4 regions of the Streptomyces sp. NPDC055239 genome follow, and region 1 is predicted to be linked to each of the others. Evidence: riboswitches for the same ligand, from Rfam matches in the RefSeq annotation. Region 1 holds a riboswitch; each other region holds the start of a gene.
The links. A riboswitch is a leader RNA that binds a small molecule or an ion and turns the genes downstream of it on or off. The one in region 1 is predicted to bind cyclic di-AMP.
Positions count from the first base shown of each region.

Region 2: it holds a riboswitch for cyclic di-AMP, as region 1 does, so the genes downstream of both, ACWFRJ_RS21840 (transglycosylase family protein) here and ACWFRJ_RS22865 (C40 family peptidase) in region 1, are expected to answer to the same signal.
Region 3: it holds a riboswitch for cyclic di-AMP, as region 1 does, so the genes downstream of both, ACWFRJ_RS36100 (M23 family metallopeptidase) here and ACWFRJ_RS22865 (C40 family peptidase) in region 1, are expected to answer to the same signal.
Region 4: it holds a riboswitch for cyclic di-AMP, as region 1 does, so the genes downstream of both, ACWFRJ_RS37830 (M23 family metallopeptidase) here and ACWFRJ_RS22865 (C40 family peptidase) in region 1, are expected to answer to the same signal.

Region 1 is NZ_JBSGRD010000007.1:90,905-96,000, forward strand. Features, by position in the region: gene ACWFRJ_RS22850 (LysR family transcriptional regulator) at 1-358, opposite strand, end outside; gene ACWFRJ_RS22855 (LysE family translocator) at 500-1,132, shown strand; gene ACWFRJ_RS22860 (DUF6328 family protein) at 1,107-1,667, opposite strand; gene ACWFRJ_RS22865 (C40 family peptidase) at 1,830-2,303, opposite strand; cyclic di-AMP (ydaO/yuaA leader) riboswitch at 2,307-2,470, opposite strand; gene ACWFRJ_RS22870 (hypothetical protein) at 2,834-3,142, opposite strand; gene ACWFRJ_RS22875 (ATP-dependent Clp protease proteolytic subunit) at 3,150-3,785, opposite strand; gene ACWFRJ_RS22880 (amidase) at 4,029-5,096, shown strand, end outside.
Region 2 is NZ_JBSGRD010000006.1:327,825-332,920, reverse strand. Features, by position in the region: gene eno (phosphopyruvate hydratase) at 1-550, opposite strand, end outside; gene ACWFRJ_RS21840 (transglycosylase family protein) at 827-1,546, opposite strand; cyclic di-AMP (ydaO/yuaA leader) riboswitch at 1,550-1,742, opposite strand; gene ACWFRJ_RS21835 (transglycosylase family protein) at 1,924-2,925, opposite strand; gene ACWFRJ_RS21830 (cytochrome P450 family protein) at 3,062-4,414, opposite strand; gene ACWFRJ_RS21825 (nucleoside triphosphate pyrophosphohydrolase) at 4,425-5,096, opposite strand, start outside.
Region 3 is NZ_JBSGRD010000014.1:270,153-275,248, forward strand. Features, by position in the region: gene ACWFRJ_RS36085 (PLP-dependent cysteine synthase family protein) at 1-306, shown strand, start outside; gene ACWFRJ_RS36090 (MFS transporter) at 303-1,547, shown strand; gene ACWFRJ_RS36095 (PP2C family protein-serine/threonine phosphatase) at 1,720-3,027, shown strand; cyclic di-AMP (ydaO/yuaA leader) riboswitch at 3,249-3,395, shown strand; gene ACWFRJ_RS36100 (M23 family metallopeptidase) at 3,407-4,498, shown strand; gene ACWFRJ_RS36105 (aldo/keto reductase) at 4,658-5,096, shown strand, end outside.
Region 4 is NZ_JBSGRD010000016.1:105,615-110,710, reverse strand. Features, by position in the region: gene ACWFRJ_RS37840 (M16 family metallopeptidase) at 1-777, shown strand, start outside; gene ACWFRJ_RS37835 (M16 family metallopeptidase) at 774-2,159, shown strand; cyclic di-AMP (ydaO/yuaA leader) riboswitch at 2,358-2,521, shown strand; gene ACWFRJ_RS37830 (M23 family metallopeptidase) at 2,534-3,337, shown strand; gene ACWFRJ_RS37825 (GntR family transcriptional regulator) at 3,579-4,283, shown strand; gene ACWFRJ_RS37820 (HPr family phosphocarrier protein) at 4,463-4,744, opposite strand; gene ACWFRJ_RS37815 (bifunctional acetate--CoA ligase family protein/GNAT family N-acetyltransferase) at 4,956-5,096, shown strand, end outside.

The DNA.
Region 1 (5,096 bases):
CCGGATGAGCGCGGCGGAACGCGGTGAGCGCGGGCGGCATCAGATGGATCCCGGCGGTGGTGAAGGTCCCCACGCGCAGTCTGCCGCCGGACAGGCCCGCGAGCCGGGCGAGTTCGTGCCGGGCCTGCTCCATCTCGTCGAGGACCCGGCGCGCCCGCGCGAGAAGGAGTTCGCCCGCGCCGGTGAGGCGTGCCCCGCGGTGATGCCGGACCAGGAGTGAGGTGCCCGCCTCCCGCTCGAGCTTGGCCAGCTGCTGGGAGAGGGCGGGCACGGTGTAGCCGAGTCGTTCGGCGGCGCGGGTGATCGACCCGGCCTCGGAGACCGCCACCAGTGCGGCGAGCCGCGTCGGGTCGTACATGGAGGTCTCCCGGTGCAGGAGCCGACGGGCCGTGAGGCCGTGTGGTGCTGTCCGTCGGCGCGGGGGATAAACGCCTGCTTAAGGCAGACCCAGGATATTCCACATACCTGCTGAAGGCAGAAGAACGGCAGCCTTGAGGTCATGGACGCACAACTGGTCGCCTTCACCGGAGTCGCCGCGGGCATGGTCGCCATGCCGGGTGCCGACTTCGCCGTGGTGGTACGCAACGCCCTCACCTCCCGCCGCGCCGGAGTCGCCTGCGCGATCGGTGTCGCGGGCGGGCTCGTGGTGCACACGGTGCTCGCGGTGGCCGGGGTCGCGGCCGTCCTGGCGGCGGTTCCCACGCTCTTCCGGGCGCTGCAGGTCATGGGCGGGGCCTACGTGCTGTACCTCGGCTACCGCGCCCTGCGGTCGGCGGCGCGTCCGCCGGAGAGCTTCGGCACACCGGACGGCGAGGCAGAGGCGGCGGCCGGGGGCAGTCTGCGACAGGGCTTCCTCACCAACGCCCTCAACCCCAAGGCGCCCATCACCTTCCTCAGCGTGCTGCCCCAGTTCGTGCCCGCGGGCAGCCCCGCGATGCCCAGGACGCTGCTGCTGGCGTCCATCATCGTGGCCCTGGCCCTCGTATGGTTCCCGGTCGTCGCGCTCCTGGTGGACCGGCTCGGCCGCCGGCTGCGGAGGCCGCGTACGGCCCGTGCGATCGAGGGCGGCACAGGTGTCGCGCTCAGCGTCCTCGGCCTGGTGCTCCTCACCGAGGCCGTCCTGATGGCGTGACGCGGTCCGACCCGCCGGAGTCGTCGTCATACTCGCCCTTGCCCGCGCCGCGCCGCACCAGGACGGGAAGCAGGCCCCAGAGGCCCGCGCACACCACAAGGGTGCCCGCGCTCGCGACGATCCCGCCGGTGCGGCCCACCGCCACGTCCACGACCAGGAGCACGGAACCGGCGAGCGCGAACACCAGGACCACCATGCCGATACCGGCGAGGCGTGACGACACCCGCACGATCCGCGGCTTGGAGTGCTGCCCGAACAGCCACCTGTGCAAGGCGGCAGGCGCGGTGAAAAGCGCGGCGGACAGGACGGCGAGCAGCAGCGTGGTGACGTACGTGGCGCGCTGCACCGTGTCGAGCGAGGTGAAGCGTTCGGTGAAGGCGAGCGTCAACAGGAACGCGAAGAGGATCTGCACTCCGGCCTGCGTGACGCGCAGCTCCTGGAGGATCTCGGAGAAGTTGCGGTCGGCGCGCTCGAAGCTCGTCTCGTGGCGCGGCGGCGGGTCCCCCGCGGTGGGAGCACTGTTGTTTTCGGCCATGGCGCACGAGTATCCGCGTGGACGCCGTCCACGCCCGGTGGACGCGCCGATCAGAGGGCCGGGCGGGGGGCCGGGCGGAGACTCGGCCGGGGGCCGCCGAGCGGCGGCGGCAGCCGTGAGGCTCCCGCCGCCGCTCGGCAGCCGGCGTTCAGTGACGGGTGATCAGCGCACCCTGCCGTACCAGACGCTCTTCGTCCAGATCTTCTCGAGGCGCACCACGGTGTTCGACTTCGGGGCGTGCCAGATCCGGCCCTTCCCGGCGTAGATGCCGACGTGGTAGACGTTCCGGCCGGAGTGGAAGAAGACCAGGTCGCCGCGGGAGCGTTTCGACGCCGAGACGTGGCGGGTCTTGTTGTACTGCTGTGCGGCGGTGCGAGGCAGCTTCTTGCCCGCGCGCTTGAACGAGTAGAGCGTCAGGCCCGAGCAGTCGAACCTGTGCGGCCCCGTCGCTCCCCAGCGGTACGGCGAGCCTTTCTTGGAGGCAGCGATCTTGAGCGCTTTGGTCCCGTGAGTCGCTGCCTCTGCTTCCGTCGTGAGCCCTGGGGCCACGAGGGTGCCGCCTACGACGGCGAGCGTGAGGACCGATACGGAGCCGGCCCTGGTGAGCAGCGACGGAACATGCTTCAGCGCGGTCATGCGCAACCCTTCGTCAGCCGCCTGTGAAGGATGACCTGTCGGATTCGGGCTGGCGAAGTTGCCCGGCCGCGATGTGCGGCTTCACCCCAAGGGTCGGCGTCCGGACCTTCCGGACCGACCCGTCATGCCTGGGTCCTCCACTCCTGCCGATGCACCGATGTCGACCGGTCATCCGGGTGGCGGCAGGACTCGGCGTCCGCCCGGACCGCCCCGCCGCTGTGGCGGGGGCTTGTCGTCGGAAGGGATCTTGACCCGACAAGGGTGCGAATTCCGAGCCGAAACGGCGTTTTGTGAGGCTCCTCACGGCTGAACCATTCAGGTGGACAAGGTCTGATTCGGGAGCGGAGCGAGGCACTCGACGATCGTTCGACCAGCACCGGAACGAGTAATTCCGGCCATCGCGTACACATCTGACGCAACCGCGGACGGCCCGAATGACTACGAATGTCTACGCCGAACGAGGTAGCCCGTTTGGTTCGTTTGAGTCCTGCCCCGGACGGTTCGGACGCCAGGGCCGGGGTGACGGGGACTCAGGATGCCGACGGGGGCGGCACGGTGACCCGTCCGGCTCGCCGCTCCCCGTCCAGCACACGGAGCGCTCGGGCCAGCGTCGGCGCGTGCACGGCGCTCTCGCCCCGCTGGTGCATGAGGGTCAGGGCGTCCCGCAGGGCGGTCGCGCTGCCCACCAGGGCCTGTGCGGCGCGCAGGCCGCCGTAGGTGTCCGAGGCGCGGGCGGGGTTGATCCTGCCGACCAGGTCGACCACTTCGAGGTATCGGTCGATCAACTCGCCCTCGGCTCGGGTGAGTGCGGGCAGGGGAGGGAGCTCGGGCGGCAACACCGGTGGTTCACCTCGCGTCCGGGGTGCGCGGGGATGACTTGCGGCTCGCGACGATCCGGTCCACCAGGCCGTACTCGACCGCCTCGGAGGCGCTCAGGATCTTGTCGCGCTCGATGTCGGCCGCGACGAGCTCCGGGCTCCGGCCGGTGTGTTGGACGAGCAGCCTCTCCAGTTGCGCCCGGGTGCGCAGGAGTTCGTCGGCCTGGATCGCCAAGTCGGTGGCCTGGCCGTGGATCGGCTCGGCGAGCGAGGGCTGATGGATGAGGACCCGGGCGCCCGGCAGCGCGCATCGCTTGCCGGGGGTGCCCGCGGCCAGCAGGACGGCGGCGGCCGATGCGGCCTGGCCCAGGCAGGTGGTCTCCACGTCGCAGGTGACGAACTGGATCGTGTCGTAGATCGCCGTCATGGCGCTGAACGAGCCGCCGGGGGAGTTGATGTAAAGCGAGATGTCGCGGTCGGGCGCCAGGTATTCGAGGTGCATGAACTGCGCCATCACATCGTTGGCGGAGGTGTCGTCGACGGGCGTCCCGAGGAAGACGATGCGTTCCTCGAGCAGTTTCGAGTACGGATCGAGGGTCCGCTGCCCCGTGGTGGTGCGCTCGGTGAACTCGGGCAGGACATAGCGGGCGAACGGTCGGTTCATGGCACGTCTCTCCTCTGCCGGGGGCGGCTATGCCCCAAGGCTTCTGTGAAAAATGTACAGGACGTACGTAACGTCGTAGTGGGGAGCATGTTCGTGTGATCCGCCGGAGTCAACCGATGCGCCGTGTTTCAGCCGCTCGCTGAAAGCGCATGCCGAGAACGCGGCCACGAACGTCGGCCGCCAACCGCCCCGAAGACCGCTCCGAAAACCACTCCGAAATCCGCCCCGGACCGAAAGCGTCGTATGAGCCCTGAAGCCCACCGAGCCCCCGATGCCGCTGAGCTCGTCCACCTCACCGCCCGCGAACTCGCCGCCCGGATCCGCGACCGCGAACTCTCCGCGCGCGAGGTCGTCCAGGCGCACCTGGACCGGATCGAGCAGGTCAACGGCGCCGTGAACGCCGTAGTGACCCTCACGGCGGAGCGCGCGCTCGACGAGGCGTACGCCGCCGACGAGCAGACGGCGCGCGGTGAACCGCTCGGCCCGCTGCACGGGCTCCCTGTCGCGCACAAGGACACGCACGACACCCGTGGCATCCGGACCACCTACGGGACCCCGCTCCTCGCCGACAACGTCCCGGACCGCGACGAGCTGATCGTCGAGCGCATCCGCGCCGCCGGGGCGATCACCGTCGGCAAGACCAACGTGCCCGAGTTCGCGGCCGGTTCGCACACCTTCAACCCGGTCTTCGGTGCCACCCGCAATCCGTACGACCTCCGGCGGTCGGCGGGCGGCAGCAGCGGGGGAGCGGCGGCGGCGCTCGCGTGCGGCATGCACCCTCTGGCCGACGGCAGCGACATGGGCGGCTCCCTGCGCAACCCCGCGTCGTTCTGCAACGTGGTGGGCCTGCGCCCTTCGCCGGGCCGGGTGCCGAGCTGGCCGGACACCACCCCGTGGTCGACGATGGCCGTGCAGGGGCCGATGGCGCGCACGGTGGCGGACGCGGCCCTGCTGCTCTCCGTCGTCGCAGGTCCCGACCCGCGCTCGCCGATCGCCCTGGAGACACCGGGAAGCGCGTTCGGCGGATCGTTGGAACGGGATCTGACGGGGCTGCGGATCGCCTGGTCGCCGGACCTGGGAGGAGCGGTGCCGGTCGACCGCGCGGTCACCGATGTGTTCGCGCCCGCCGTCACGGTCTTCGCCGACCTCGGGTGCTCGGTCGAGGAGGCCTGCCCTGATCTCTCCGGCGCCGACGAGGTGTTCCGGACCTTCCGCGCCTGGCAGTTCCACCTGGCGCTCGGCGAGCTCGTGGAGACCGCGTCCGACCGGATGAAGCCAAGCCTGGTGCGGAACGTACTCCAGGGGCGAACG
Region 2 (5,096 bases), on a different contig from region 1:
CCCAGCGCAGGGCCTCGGAGAACGACTCGGCGCCGATCGGCGCGATCATGAACTCCTGGATGTCGACGTTCGAGTCGGCGTGCGACCCGCCGTTCAGGATGTTCATCATCGGAACGGGCAGCAGGTGCGCGTTCGGACCGCCGAGGTAGCGGAAGAGCGGCAGGTCGGAGGCCTCCGACGCGGCGTGCGCGACGGCGAGCGAGACGCCGAGGATGGCGTTGGCGCCGAGCGAGCCCTTGTTGTCGGTGGCGTCGAGGTCGAACATCGCCTGGTCGATCAGGCGCTGCTCGGTCGCGTCGTACCCGACGAGCTCCGGGCCGATCTGCTCGATGACGGCGAGGACGGCCTTCTCCACGCCCTTGCCCTGGTAACGGTTGGGGTCACCGTCACGGAGTTCGATGGCCTCGAAAGCACCGGTGGACGCACCGGACGGAACGGCGGCACGACCCGTGCTGCCGTCGTCGAGGCCGACCTCGACCTCGACCGTGGGGTTGCCTCGGGAGTCCAGGATTTCCCGGGCTACGACGACGTCGATGGACGGCACGAGCATCTCCTTCTGGGATGTGACGCGGGTACGCGGGGCGTTGGCCTCGCGGACACGAGCCTAACCGGCTCCCGGGCAAGAGCGAGCCGAGCCGCCGCCCTATGGACAAACCGAGAGCAAAAAGTTTCCGAACGGAACAAAACAAACCCCGCCCCGGTGCGTACGGGGGATACGCGCACCGGGGCGGGGTGGACCCGTGGGGACGGGGATGGGGCAGGCGGCGCCTCCGCCGAAGCGCCGCCGCCACTCTCAGCTTCTCGGCCGAGCTGCAGCAGGCTCCTCTTAGCTGAGGTGCAGCTGCTGACCCGGGAAGATCATGTCGGCGTTGTCGATGATGTCGCCGTTGAGCTTGTACACCTTGTGCCAGCCGCCCTTGACGTCCTTCGCCTCGGCGATCTTGGAGAGGGTGTCGCCCTTCTTGACCTTGTACTCGCCGTCGCCCTTCTTGACCGTCTTGCCGGTCGGGGTCTCGACGGTCTTCTTGGACTCGGTCTTCGGAGCCTCGGCCTTCGGAGCCGCCTGCTTCGGAGCGGCCTGCTGCGGCTGCTCGGTCTGCGCGCTGGGCTCGTTCTTGGGCTGCTCCTGGGTCTGCTGCGGGGCGCTCTCCTGCGCACCGCCACCCTCGTTGGAGGCGCCCGAGAGGCCGACGCCGCAGCTCGGCCAGGCACCCTTGCCCTGGCCCGCGAGGACCTTCTCGCCGATCTCTATCTGCTGGGCCTTGGAGGCCTGGTCGGCGCTGGACGCGTACTTCGTGCCGCCGTACGCCGCCCAGGTGGACGACGAGAACTGCAGGCCGCCCGTGTAGCCGTTGCCGGTGTTGATCGACCAGTTGCCGCCGGACTCGCACTGGGCGACGGCGTCCCACTGGGAGTTCGTCGCTGCGGAGGCCGAGCCGGCCGCCATCAGCGGGGCTGCTACCGCGACACCGGTGACGCCTGCGAGCGTGGCGACACGGGTGGCCTTGGACGGGCGGCGGTGCTTGCCCTTGCTGGAAAACAGCATGAGTGATCCCCTCACCGACGCCTGCGAGGTGAGCTGTCGGGTTCGGGCCGATGAAGTTGCCCGGCCGCGCTTCCTTGAGCGCGACTTAACCCCTAGCCGTTCCCGTCCGTTCCTCCGCATCGCTCTCGCGATGCTGAACGGCCGGGCCCGGCGGAAACCTTGGTTCCCCCGCTCCTGCCTACGGCGCTTACGCGACGACTGTTCCCGAACGGCCGTTGGCAGGACTCGGCGTACCGACCGGCGGGGCCCGCTGTGGCGAGCGGTCACGACCGTAGGCATGACATCGGCCGATTTCCAAAGACGATCAGGGCTTCTGAGACCCATGTCTCACTTGCGCCAATTGGGACATCAGGCGCAAAGCGAGTCACCAACTTCCCCTACTTTTCGCCCAAATCGAGGCTCTGACCGGGAAGAATGAGATCGGGGTCGGAGCCGACGGCCTTCTCGTTCTCGGCGTACAGCTCGGTCCACCCGCCCTTCACGTCGAGGTCGTCGGCGATGGCCCAGAGGTTGTCTCCGGAGCGGACCGTGTACGTCCCGTCCGAGCCGTCCTGCTGGCGCTCGTCGCCACGGGAGGCGTGCCGGCCCGAACCCTCGCGGGAGTCGCCGCCGGACACCTTGCCGTCCGCGCTGTCGCCCCGGTGGCGGCCTTCACCCTCACCGGCGGTGGGGGTGGTGGTGGGGGTCGGCGAAGTCTCATCGCTCTGCCCTGACTTGCCTGAGTCGTCGGAATCATCCGAATCACCTGACTCGTCGTGATTCTTGTCTCGCACCTCATCGCCGGACTTGCCGGACTTGCCGGACTTGCCGGACTCATCCGAGGGCTTGTCCGAAGACTTGGCGCTGTCCGAGGGGTCGGCCGAATCGCTCGGCGACGCGCTCGGCTCATCCGCGTCATCCGAGTCGTCCGAGTGGTCCGACTCGCCGGGGTCGGCCGACTCCGTCGACCCGCCGGAAGGCGTCGTCGTGATCGGAGCGCCCGGGTCGACGTCGGCGGCGGCGCCGTCCTGGGTGAGCCCTGCGACCGGCGCACAGCTCGGCCAGGCCTTGGTCCCCTGATCGTCGAGAACCTTCTCGGCCACGGAGATCTGCTGCGAGCGGCTGGCCTGATCGGCGCTGGGCGCGTAGTCGAGGCCGCCGTTGTCCTCCCAGACCTGCTGCGACAACTGGAGACCGCCGTAGTACCCGTTCTTCGCGTCCGCGCTCCAGGCCCCGCCGCTCTCGCACTCCGCGACCTTGTCCCACGTGGCGGCGTCCGCCGCGCTCGCGCTGGTGGCGCCGAGCAGCGGGATGGCGATGGCCGATCCTGCGACTCCTGCCGCGACGATCAGGGCCGGGGCCTGGCGGGGGCGTCGGTGACGACCATTGCCGGAGAGCATGCGGTTGCCTTTCGCGTGACTGGAGCGACGACTGCGGCACCGGAGGCCGGGTCGTCGGTGAACGTAGCGGGAGTCGAACGCTTGTCACAAGTCGATGCAGCGGAGATCACGTGAAAGTCACAGTCTTGACGGCATGTCAGCTGGACGGCGTTTCAGATGGCTGATATTTGCTCTGCTGTGCGGGCGCGAACTCCACGGGCAGCGTGCGGAGTCCACGCATGATGAGCCCGCCACGCCATCTCAAATCGTCAGGTTCCGCCGCGAGTCGCAGGTCAGGAAGGCGCCGCAGAAGCGTCGCGAGGGCGGTCTGCCCTTCGAGCCGGGCAAGCGGTGCGCCGAGACAGTAATGAATGCCATGGCCGTAGCCGAGGTGTTGGTTGTCGCGGCGGGAGAGGTCGAGCGTGTCCGGTCGGTCGAAGCGCTCCGGGTCGCGATCGGCCGCGGCGAGGACGACGAGGACGGGGTCGCCGACGGCGATGTCCTCCCCTCCGACGGTCAGCCGCTCGGTGGCGAACCGCCAGGTGGCGAGTTCGACGGGCCCGTCGAAGCGCAGGAGCTCCTCGAGCCCGGTGTCCAGGAGACCGGTGTCGCCGTCCCTGAGAGAGCCCTGGAGCCGCTCGCGCTGTTCGGGGTGGGTGAGGAGGGCATAGGTGCCGTTGCCGATGAGGTTCACGGTCGTCTCGAATCCGGCAAAAAGCAAGATGAAGGCCATCGCGGCGGCCTCGTTCTCCGTGAGGTGCTCGCCGTGGTCGGAGGCGCGAATGAGCCCCGAGATGAGGTCGTCGCCGGGTTCGAGACGCTTGCGGTGGATCAGCTCGGCGAGATAGCCGCGCATCTTCTTCACGGACCTGGCGACCCCGCCCCTGGGGCCTCCCCCGTGGCGGATCATCATCCCCGCCCAGTCACGGAAGTCGTCCTGGTCCTCGCGGGGCACCCCGAGCAGGTCGCAGATGGCGTAGATGGGGAGCGGAAAGGCGAAGTCGTGAATGAGGTCGGCCTCTCCCTTCTCGACGAACTGGTCGATGAGACGGTCCGTCAACTCCTGAACCCGTGGCGCGAATTCGGCAACGCGGCGGGGCGTGAAGGCCTTGGAGACGAGGCGGCGGAGGCGGGTGTGGTCCGGCGGGTCGATGTTGAGCAGATGCGTCATGAGGTTCGCACTGCGCTCGCCCGGGATCCCGGTCTTGCCCTTCGCGTGCGCGGGCTCACCGTGATGGGCCGGATTCTTGCTGAGCCGCGGATCGGCGAGCGCCTGCTTGGCATCGACGTACCGCGTGACGAGCCAAGCCTCCACGCCGCTGGGGAGCCGGGTCTTGTGCACGGGGGCGTGCTCGCGCAGCCAGGCGTAGGCGGGGTAGGGATCGGTGGCGAACTCCCAGGTGAAGAGCTCTGGCTGTGCTGGCCCCTGGGCCTCGGGCATGGGGGTGTGTGCCCCTGCGGGGCAGGCTGCGGGGGTCGCCTCTGCGGGGGCGGGCGGCTGGTCTTGCATGGGGTCGACGCTATCCGGCGTCCGGGAGGCTTCCGTCCCCTGGCCCGGCGCCTTGCGTACCGTCATCACCGGCTCCGCCGAGTTCGTCCTCGAACGCCGGACGGGCTGAATACCCCTCGGCGGCCAGCACCGCGTCCCGGTAAGCCCGGGCCGCCGCCCGCAGCGCTGCCTCCGGGTCGGTGCCCTCCGACTCTGCCCGCAGGGCGAGTGCGAGGAGGTCGTAGCCGATGCCGTCGCCCGAAGGGGGCGTCACCTCAAGCCCTGCCGTTCGTACCCGTGAAGCCAGCTTGGCGGCCAGTGCCAGGCCCGGCTGGCCCAGGGGGACGCCCTCTGTGACCGATGAGCGCTGCTTCTCCTGGGCCTTCGTGCGGAGCCAGTGCGCCTTCACGTCCTCGGGGGTCTCCGCCGAGTCGTCGCCGAATACGTGCGGATGGCGGTGGATCAGCTTTTCGACGATCGTGCCCGCCACGTCGTCCACGGAGAAGGGGGACTCCTCGTCCTCCTCCGCGATGCGGGCGTGGAAGACCACCTGGAGCAGGACGTCGCCGAGTTCCTCGCGCAGTTCCTCCCTGTCGCCCTCCTCGATCGCCTCGACCAGTTCGTACGCCTCCTCGATCGCGTACTTCGCAAGGCCCTTGTGCGTCTGCTGGGACGACCACGGGCACTCGACCCGGATCCGGTC
Region 3 (5,096 bases), on a different contig from region 1:
CTGGCCCGGACCCGGCCGCGCGGGACACGGATCGCCGCGGTCTTCCCCGACGGGCCGCAGCGGTACTTCGACACGGTGTTCAGCGATGAGTTCTGCGCGGGGCACGGCCTGTTGGGGGGTGGTGCGGTGCCGTCCGCCCCGCAGGAGGTGGCGGGTCCTGGGGAGCAGGTGACCGGATGGTCGCGGTGGTGTCCGCGGCGGCGGTCCCGGTGCGCGCCGGTGAACGGGCCGGTGAGCGGGCCGGTGAGCGGGCCTGAAATCGGACCTGAAATCGGGCTCGAAATGGAGACGGGTGGCGTCCAGTGAGTGACGTCTGGCGCCGGGCGCGTGCGTTCGATCCGGCCGTACAGCTCCTCTTCGTCAACCAGTTCACCATCAACCTCGGCTTCTACATGCTGATGCCCTACCTGGCGGCGCATCTGTCGGGCGGCCTCGGGCTCGCCGCCTGGGCCGTCGGCCTGGTGCTCGGCGTACGCAACCTCTCCCAGCAGGGCATGTTCCTGGTCGGCGGCGCACTGGCCGACCGCTTCGGCTACAAGCCCCTGATCGTCGCGGGCTGCGCCCTGCGCACCATCGGCTTCGGCGCGCTCGCCTTCGCACAGACGCTGCCCGTCCTGATCGCCGCGTCGGTGGCGACCGGCCTCGCGGGGGCGCTTTTCAATCCGGCGGTACGGGCGTACGTCGCCGCCGATGCCGGGAACGAGGAGCGGCGCATCGAGGCGTTCGCCCTGTTCAACGTCTTCTACCAGGGCGGAATCCTGCTCGGCCCGCTCGTCGGGCTCGCGCTCACGGGGATCGACTTCCGGGTGACGTGCGCGGTCGCGGCGGCGCTGTTCGCCGTGCTGTCGGCGGTGCAGGTGCTGCGGCTTCCCGTACGGCACCGGGCTGCCGCCGAGGAGCAGCAGGGGCAGGAGAGAGGGCAGTGGCGGGTGGTGCTCGGCAACCGGTCCTTCTGGCTCTTCTCGCTCGCCATGACCGGGTCGTACGTCCTGTCCTTCCAGGTCTATCTCGCGCTTCCCCTGGAGGTGGAGCGCCTTGTGGGGGACGGCACCGGGGGGACCGTCGCGACGAGTGCGCTGTTCGTGGTCTCGGGGCTCGTCGCCCTAGTCGGACAGCTGCGGATCACGGACCTGTGCCGACGCACGTGGACGCGGGAGCAGTGTCTGGTCGCCGGGCTCGGGCTGCTCGGGGCGTCGTTCCTGCCGCCCGCGCTCGGCGGATCGGGGTACGTCGGGGTCGCGGGGCTCCTTGTGTGCGCGGCGGGGCTCGCGGGGGCGACGGCCGTGCTCTACCCGTTCGAGATGGAGACGGTCGTCGCGCTGTCCGGCGACCGGTGGGTGGCCACGCACTACGGCCTCTACAACACGGTGTGCGGCATCGGCATCACCGCGGGGAACCTCGCGACCGGCGCCCTCCTGGGCGCCACCCGGTCCGCGCCCGCCGTGCTGTGGCTCGGCCTCGCGGCCCTGGGCGCCATCTGCGCGCTCGCCCTGCGCGGCCTCTCCCGGACGGGGCGCCTCGCCCCGCAGCCGGTCGGTACGCCCTAGGGGCCTCTGGCCGGCGCTAACCCGGTCGGCCCACACCGGTCGCCCCGCGCCGTCGCTCCGGGAACCCTGGACGAGCGCGGTCATGGATCTGGTCCTGGCCGCGGGATTCGGCAGGAGAAGACCGGTGGGGCAGCGAGGAGGAAGCGGCGGCCAGGGGGAGGGGGTGACGGGCATGGGGCAGGGAGAGGGTGCGAGTGCGGGCGAGGGCGCGGGCAAGCGTGAGGGCGCCGGCAAGCGTGCGGGCGGCAAGTCCGCGAGCCGGGGTCCCGGCAGTCGAGGCCCTGGCAGCAGACGCCTTGGCAGTCGAGGTCCCGGCAAGCGGCCGCGCGGGGCTCACAGCAAGAGCCCCACTGTCAGGCACGAGCGGGCGTTCGTACGGGCGCTTCCGCTGCTGCTCATCGTCGTAGGCATCGTCTACGACATCTCGACCCCGCCCCAGTTCACCGCCGCGCCCCTCTTCGCGGCCGCCCCGCTCGTCGCCGCCCCCTTCTACTCGCTGCTCAGCACCACCCTCATCGGCGCCGGTACCTCCGTCGCCGTGCTCGGCCTGCACTTCAAGACCAACACCGGCACCGACGTCGACGCCATCACCGAGGTGTTCACCGTGGTGACCGTCGCCGTGCTCGCCGTCCTCATCAACCGCGTCGTGCGCCGCGGCGACGAACAGCTCGCCTCCGCCCGTTCCATCGCAGAGGCCGCCCAGCGCGCCGTACTGCCGCAGCCGGATCCCCGGATCGGCGGGCTCGACGTCGCGGCGCGGTACGAGGCAGCGGAGGCCGACGCGTTCATCGGGGGTGATCTGTACGCCGTTCAGGACACCCCGCACGGCGTACGCGTCATCGTCGGCGACGTACGAGGAAAGGGCATGGGAGCGGTGGCGGCCGTCGCCGTCGTCATCGGGGCGTTCCGGGAGGCCGCCGAGCAGGAGGCCACGCTGGAGGCGGTGGCGCAGCGCCTCGAGCGTGCCCTCGCGCGTGAGGGCACGCGGCGCGACGGGCTCGACGACTTCGAGGGGTTCACCACCGCCATCCTCGCGGAGATCCCGCACAGCGACGGTCTCGTACGCCTCATCAATCGTGGGCACCCGGGACCGCTGCTCCTGCGCGGCGACGGGCGGCTGTGCGTCCTGTCCGCGACCGAGCCCGCGCTGCCGCTCGGGATGGGCGAACTGGGTGCCTGGCCGGATCGCGCGGACGAGACGGAGTTCCCGCCGGGGGCGATGCTCCTGCTCCACACCGACGGGCTCTCCGAGGCGCGTGACAGCCGGGGCGAGTTCTACGATCCCGCCGCCCGGCTCGGCGGCCGGATCTTCCCGGGACCCAATGGTCCGGACGCGCTCCTCGCCACGCTCACCGAGGAAGTGCGGCGGCACACCGGGGGCGGCACGACCGACGACATGGCGCTGCTCGTGGTGCGGCGGCCGTTGGTGACGGGTGACGCCACGTCTCGTACGGAGATCGATGTCACGGGCCGTGACTGAAGGACACCACTCCGCATAACAACTGACGCACTGTCAAGGAGATGTGAAGCTCCGGTGTGTGAAGAAGTGGGGTCAACTCGACCCGTTCCAGCCCTCCGTGTCCCGGTAAGTACCGGCCAGATCCGTTAACGATCAACTGGAACAGCTTGGAATACGACCCTGCTGTCTATTAACGTTCGATAACGCAGCGCGGTCGTCCCAACCGACACTCGAGTCGGCTCCGCGCGCACGCGCCTAATCCCGCAAGGGAGCCGGGGAACCACCAATTGGGGTGAATCGGTCATCTGTGCATCCGTGCCAGATGCTCGTAGGAGACCTTCCTGCTCCGAACCCGTCAGCTAACCCGGTAGGCGAGAAGGAAGGAAAGGAGTGCGCCCCGGTGGCGTCCAACCGCCCTGCCCCCCAAGGCACTTATGTACCGAATGACGACGATTTCGGCGGGTACGACGACAATTCCTGGGAGGAATGGAATCCCACCGAGGAGTCCGTCCGCCCGGTCCGCGGCAGGCACCGCGTCCACAAGCGGGGCGGTGGCGGGCTCGCCCGCAGCTCCACGGTTCTCGGTGTAGGCGTCATCGCCGCCGTCGGCGCGGGCGGCATCGCCACCGCGCAGGGCGGCAAGCCCCCGGTCTCCATAGAGATGCCGGACCTCTCGGCCGTCACGGACTCGCTGCCGGAGGCCAAGTCGCTCCCGGGCGTGGGGTCTTTGATATCCGACGGCTCCGATTCCTCCGACTCCGCCGCCGCGGAGAGCGGCGTCGCGGTGGCCGCCGCGCCGCTGAGCGCCGCCGGTCTCAGCACCGCCGACGCCGAGCAGGGCAGCACGGACGCGGGCGAGGCGCTGCGGGCCCGCATCATGGAGCAGGCCGAGAACCAGCAGGACCAGGCGGACGCCGCGGTCCAGAAGGCGGCCGAAGAAGCCGCCGTCAAGCAGGCAGCCGCACAGGCCGCCGCCAAGCAGACCGCGGCCGAGAAGAAGATCGCCGCCGAGAAGGCCGCCGCGAAGAAGAAGGCCGAGGCGGAGGCCAAGAAGAAGGCAGAGGCGGAGCGCCTTGCCAAGCTCGCGAAGAGCTACACACTGCCCGTCGGCTCGTACACGCTCACCGGCACCTTCGGTCAGCCCGGCTCCATGTGGTCCTCCGGGTACCACACGGGCCTGGACTTCGCGGCTCCGACGGGTACGCCGATCAAGGCCATCCACTCCGGCACCATCAAGGAGGCCGGCTGGGCGGGGGCGTACGGCTACCGCACGGTCCTGGAGCTCGACGACGGCACCGAGCTGTGGTTCTGCCACCAGTCGTCGATGAGCGTCAGCGTCGGCCAGAAGGTCACCACCGGCGAGGTCATCGGCCGTGTCGGCGCGACCGGCAACGTGACGGGGGCCCACCTCCACCTGGAGGTCCACCCGGGCGGCGACTCGACCGGCGTCGACCCGGCGGCTTGGCTGCGCGGCAAGGGCCAGTCGCTCTGACCGCCGCTCTGCAGCAGCCTCTCTGAAGCAGCATCTGAACTCCGGCGGTCCTGGCGACAACCCCCCGACGTCAGGGCTGCCGGTTCGGCACGCCCACTTTCCGAGTTATGCGCATGAGTTGTGCGGAATGCTGCGGTCCGTATGGGCGTTGAGTTCCGTATGACTTCTCTCCGCAAGCTCGGCTCGTCCGACCTCGACGTCTTCCCGCTCGCCCTGGGCGGCAACGTCTTCGGCTGGACGGCCGACGAGGCGCAGTCCTTCTCCGTGCTCGACGCCTACACCGCCGCCGGCGGCAACTTCATCGACACCGCCGACGTCTACTCGGCCTGGGTGCCCGGCAACAAGGGCGGCGAGTCCGAGCACGTCATCGGCAACTGGCTCGCCGCGCGCGGCAACCGTTCCGACGTCGTCCTCGCCACGAAGGTCGGCGCCCACCCCGATTACAAGGGTCTCTCCGCCAACACCATCAAGTCCGGTGCCGAGGAGTCGCTGCGCCGCCTGCGCACGGACTACATCGACCTCTTCTACACGCACTACGACGACCCGACCGTCTCCGTCGAGGAGATCATCGGCGCGCTCGACGACCTGGTGACGTCCG
Region 4 (5,096 bases), on a different contig from region 1:
ACGTACTACGCGCCCAACAACGCCGTCCTGTCGGTCGTCGGCGACATCGACCCGGAGCAGACCCTCGCCTGGGTCGAGCAGTACTTCGGGTCCATCCCCTCGAACGACGCCAAGCAGCCGCCGCGCGACGGCTCGCTGCCCGACACGATCGGCAAGGAGCTGCGCGAGGTCGTCGAGGAAGAGGTGCCGGCCCGCGCCCTGATGGCCGCCTACCGCCTCCCGGAGGACGGCACGCGCGCGTGCGACGCGGCCGACCTGGCGCTCACGGTCCTGGGCAGCGGCGAGTCGTCGCGGCTCTACAACCGCCTCGTGCGCCGCGACCGCACCGCGGTGGCGGCCGGGTTCGGTCTGCTGCGCCTCGCCGGAGCGCCCTCGCTCGGCTGGCTCGACGTGAAGACGTCCGGCGACGTCGAGGTCCCCGTCATCGAGGCCGCCGTCGACGAGGAGCTCGCCCGCTTCGCGGAAGAGGGCCCCACCGACGAGGAGATGGAGCGCGCCCAGGCACAGCTGGAGCGCGAGTGGCTCGACCGGCTCTCCACGGTGTCGGGACGCGCGGACGAACTGTGCCGGTACGCCGTCCTGTTCGGCGACCCGCAGCTCGCCCTGACCGCCGTCGGGCGCGTCCTGGACGTCACCGCCGATGAGGTCAAGGCGGCCGCGGCGGCCCGCCTGCGCCCCGACAACCGCGCGGTGCTCGTGTACGAGCCCGTAGAGGGCACAGCGGCCCCTGAGGGCGCCGAAGCCACCGACGAGGACGAAGAGGAGGCGGCGAAGTGACCGAGGCCGCGACGATGCAGTTCCACCCCCAGCCCCAGGCGGGCACCGCACGGCCGTGGGCCTTCCCCGCGCCCGAGCGCGCCACCCTGGACAACGGCCTCACCGTGCTGCGCTGCCACCGCCCCGGCCAGCAGGTCGTCGCCGTGGAGATCCACCTGGAGGCGCCGCTCGACGCCGAGCCCGCGGGCCTCGACGGAGTCGCCACGATCATGGCGAGGGCCTTCAACGAAGGCACCGACAAGCACTCTGCCGAGGACTTCGCCGCGGAACTCGACCGCTGTGGCGCCTCCATGGACGCGCACGCCGACCACCCCGGCGTCCGCGTCTCCCTCGAAGTCCCGGTCTCCCGCCTCCCGAAGGCGCTCGGCCTGCTCTCCGACGCCCTGCGCGCCCCCGCCTTCGCGGACAGCGAGATCGAACGCCTCGTACGCAACCGCCTGGACGAGATCCCGCACGAGGCCGCCAACCCGGGCCGCCGCGCCGCCAAGGAGCTCTCGCGGCAGCTGTTCCCGGCGACGTCGCGCATGTCGCGCCCCCGCCAGGGCACCGAGGAGACGGTCACCGCCATCGACTCGGCGGCGGTGCGCGCTTTCTACGAGAAGCACGTGCGTCCCGCCACGGCCACCGCGGTCGTCGTGGGCGACCTGACCGGCGTCGACCTTGACGCCGTCCTCGCCGACACCATCGGCGCCTGGACGGGTGGCACGGCCCAGCCGCGCCCGGTGCCCCCGGTGACCGCCGACGACACCGGGCGTGTCGTCATCGTGGACCGCCCCGGCGCCGTCCAGACGCAGCTGCTCATCGGCCGCGTAGGGCCGGACCGGCACGACCGCGTCTGGCCCGCGCAGGTGCTCGGTACGTACTGCCTCGGCGGCACCCTCACCTCGCGCCTGGACCGCGTCCTGCGCGAGGAGAAGGGATACACCTACGGCGTACGGTCGTTCGCCCAGGTCCTGCGTTCCGCCCCGGACGGCACGGGTGCCGCGATGCTGGCAATCAGCGGCTCGGTGGACACCGAGTCCACGGGACCGGCGCTCGAGGACCTGTGGAAGGTGCTGCGCACCCTCGCCGCCGACGGTCTGACGGACGCCGAGCGCGATGTCGCCGTGCAGAACCTGGTGGGCGTCGCCCCGCTCAAGTACGAGATGGCCGCGTCCGTCGCCGCCACCCTCGCCGATCAGGTCGAGCAGCACCTTCCGGACGACTTCCAGGCGCAGTTGTACCGCCAGTTGGCCGCGACCGGCACCGTGGAGGCCACCGCTGCCGTGGTGAGCGCCTTCCCCCAGGACCGCCTGGTGACGGTGCTCGTCGGTGACGCCGCGCAGATCGAGGAGCCCGTCAGGGCGCTCGGCATCGGTGAAGTGAGTGTGGTCACGGGCTGAGTGACAGTCAGGACATATGGGGACCCCGGTGGCTGGAATTTGCCACCGGGGTCCCCATATGTCCGAATTAGTATGGAGGTTACGTGTCTGCCCTGTGGCGTGCGCTACAAAAGCTCTGATCTGTTTGTCGTTCGAAAGGCGCCCCGCTTAGCGTTCGGTCCGGCTGTTCGTCATGCAGTACGCCGCAGCCGCGGCACCGGACAGTCATCGCCGAGTCCCCGTACGGCGCGAGCCAGGGGAGCCGGGGACCCACATGTCCCCTTGGGGTGAATCGGGAACCTTGCCGTGAGGCGAGGGACTCGTAGGAGACCTTCCTGCTCCGAACCCGTCAGCTAACCCGGTAGGCGAGAAGGAAGGAAAGGATCAGCCGCTTCATGGCGTTCACCCGTGCCACCGGGAAGCACCGTCGCCCGAGCCGCCTCACGCGTACGACCGCGAACGTGGCGGGCGTCGCCGCCCTCACCACCACCGGTGTCATTGGAGGCCTGGCCGCTCCGGCCCTCGCCGCCGACGACGCCGCGGCTCTCGAGCACACCGGCCTCACCCAGGCGATCTCCGTCGGCGACTCGCTCGCCGCCGGCATCGACGCGCAGGCCGCTGCCCAGCAGCAGGCCGCCGACGACGCGGCAGCGGCCAAGAAGGCCGAAGAAGCCGCAAAGAAGAAGGCCGAGGAGGCCAAGCGCAAGGCCGAGGCCGAGGCGAAGGCCAAGGCCAAGAAGGAGCGCGAGGCCAAGGAGCGTGCCGCTCGCGAGGCCGAGCGCAAGCGCCTCAACAGCTACGTCTCCCCGATCACCGGCTCGTACGTCTCCACGGGCTACCAGACCGGCGGCGGCATGTGGTCCTCCGGCAGCCACACCGGCATCGACTTCCACGCCGCGTCAGGCACCTCGGTCCACGCCGTCGGCTCCGGCACCGTCGTCGAGGCCGGCTGGGGCGGTGCCTACGGCAACAACGTGGTCATCAAGATGAACGACGGCACGTACACCCAGTACGGCCACATGTCGTCCCTCGGCGTCACCGTCGGCCAGGCCGTCACCCCGGGCCAGCAGATCGGCCTCTCGGGCTCCACCGGCAACTCCAGCGGCCCGCACCTCCACTTCGAGGCCCGCACCGGCGAGGACTACGGCACGGACATCGACCCGATCGCGTACCTCCGCGCGCACGACGTCGGCGTCTGATCCGGCGAAAGCTGCTCCACCGAAAGCTGATCCGCCGAAAGCCCCGGCTCGTCGAGAGCCGGGGCTTTCGCCGTACCCGCCGTACCTGTACCCGCCGTACCTGTACCCGCGCCGATCGCCTTTGGCCAAAATATATCCATGGATTTCGGCCTGCCATCGGAAATTCAGCCGCTCTGCAATAGGGTCACTGAAAAGGCGTCGATCGACCGCGTTTCGCGGGGATTAAGGCGGAGGTCAGGTCATGCGCATTCCCGCGCACTCGGTATGCACGGCCATCCGGGACGACATCGTCTCCGGTGTCTACGAACGGGGTGGCCGGCTCACCGAGGAACTGCTCGCGCGCCGCTACGGAGTCTCCCGCGTCCCCGTGCGCGAGGCCCTGCGCACCCTGGAGGCCGAGGGTTTCGTCGTCACGCGCAGGCACGCGGGCGCGTGCGTCGCGGAGCCCACCGAGCAGGAGGCGGCCGACCTCCTGGAGATACGCATGCTCCTGGAGCCGCTCGGTGCGGCCCGCGCCGCTCAGCGCCGCACGGAGGCGCACCTGAAGGTCCTGCGCGGCCTCGTCAGGCTCGGCCAGGAGCGTTCGAGGGGCGGTCAGAGCGATGATCTGCGCTCACTGGGCGGCTGGTTCCACGAGACGCTCGCCCAGTCGTCCGGCAGCCAGGGCCTCACGGCGCTGCTCACCCAGCTCCGGCACAAGATCGCCTGGATGTACGTCGTCGAGACCTCGGCCGCTCCCGCGGAGTCCTGGGCGGAGCACGCCGCGATCGTCGACGCGGTCGCACGCGGGGACGCGGAACGGGCCAGGTCGCTCGCCGCGGCCCACGCGGAACGGGCGACGGCCGCCCACCGGCTGCGCTTTCCCCCGAAAGGTCATCGGGTCGCGGGACGTGATCGTGTGAGGGATTCGCAACATGCCGTAAACACGGTGGGTCTCCGTCATTAACAGAGGCGCCGTATACAAAGAAGTGCTATTCGACAGAGGGGGGCGCGGGATTATTTCGGCTGCCCGAATGCAGGATGTTCAGGGAATGTGGCTCTGATATTCGTTAGTGGGAAACAGAAGCGCCGAAGGGCCCGCCCCTATTTCGGGCGGGCCCTTCGGCGTATGAGTACCAGTCTCTACTAGACGGTCTCGGGGAGCTCCTCGAGACCGTCCGCGACCAGCTTCGCCAGACGGTCGAGAGCGGCGTCCGCGCCCTCGGCGTCGGAAGCGAGCACGATCTCCTCGCCGCCCTGCGCGCCCAGACCGAGCACCGCGAGCATGGAGGCGGCGTTCACGGGGTTGCCGTCAGCCTTGGCGATCGTCACGGGGACGCCGGCGGCGGTTGCCGCGCGGACGAAGATGGAGGCGGGTCGGGCGTGAAGGCCCTCGGCCCAGCCGACGTTGACGCGGCGCTCAGCCATGTGTTGCTGCCCTTCCAGGTGTCTCACACTTGTCTAGACCAGTGTCTCATGCGATCACGCGTGCTCCGCCGGCCGTCCGTCCGTACGGCGTGGACCGACGGCCCCTGCCCCGTCGACCGTACGTCCTCGTGCCACGGGCCCACGTCCCGCCCTTCGACGACTCCTAGCCTGCCCCGGCCGAGGCGCCCCCGCGACCCGTACCCTGGGCCCCATGCAGACCCCGTCGGACCGGCAGGCATATCCCTCCCACTGGGAAGCCGATGTCGTCCTGCGTGACGGAGGCACCGCCCGGATCAGGCCCATCACGGCCGAGGACGCGGATCGCCTGGTCAGTTTCTACGAGCAGGTCTCG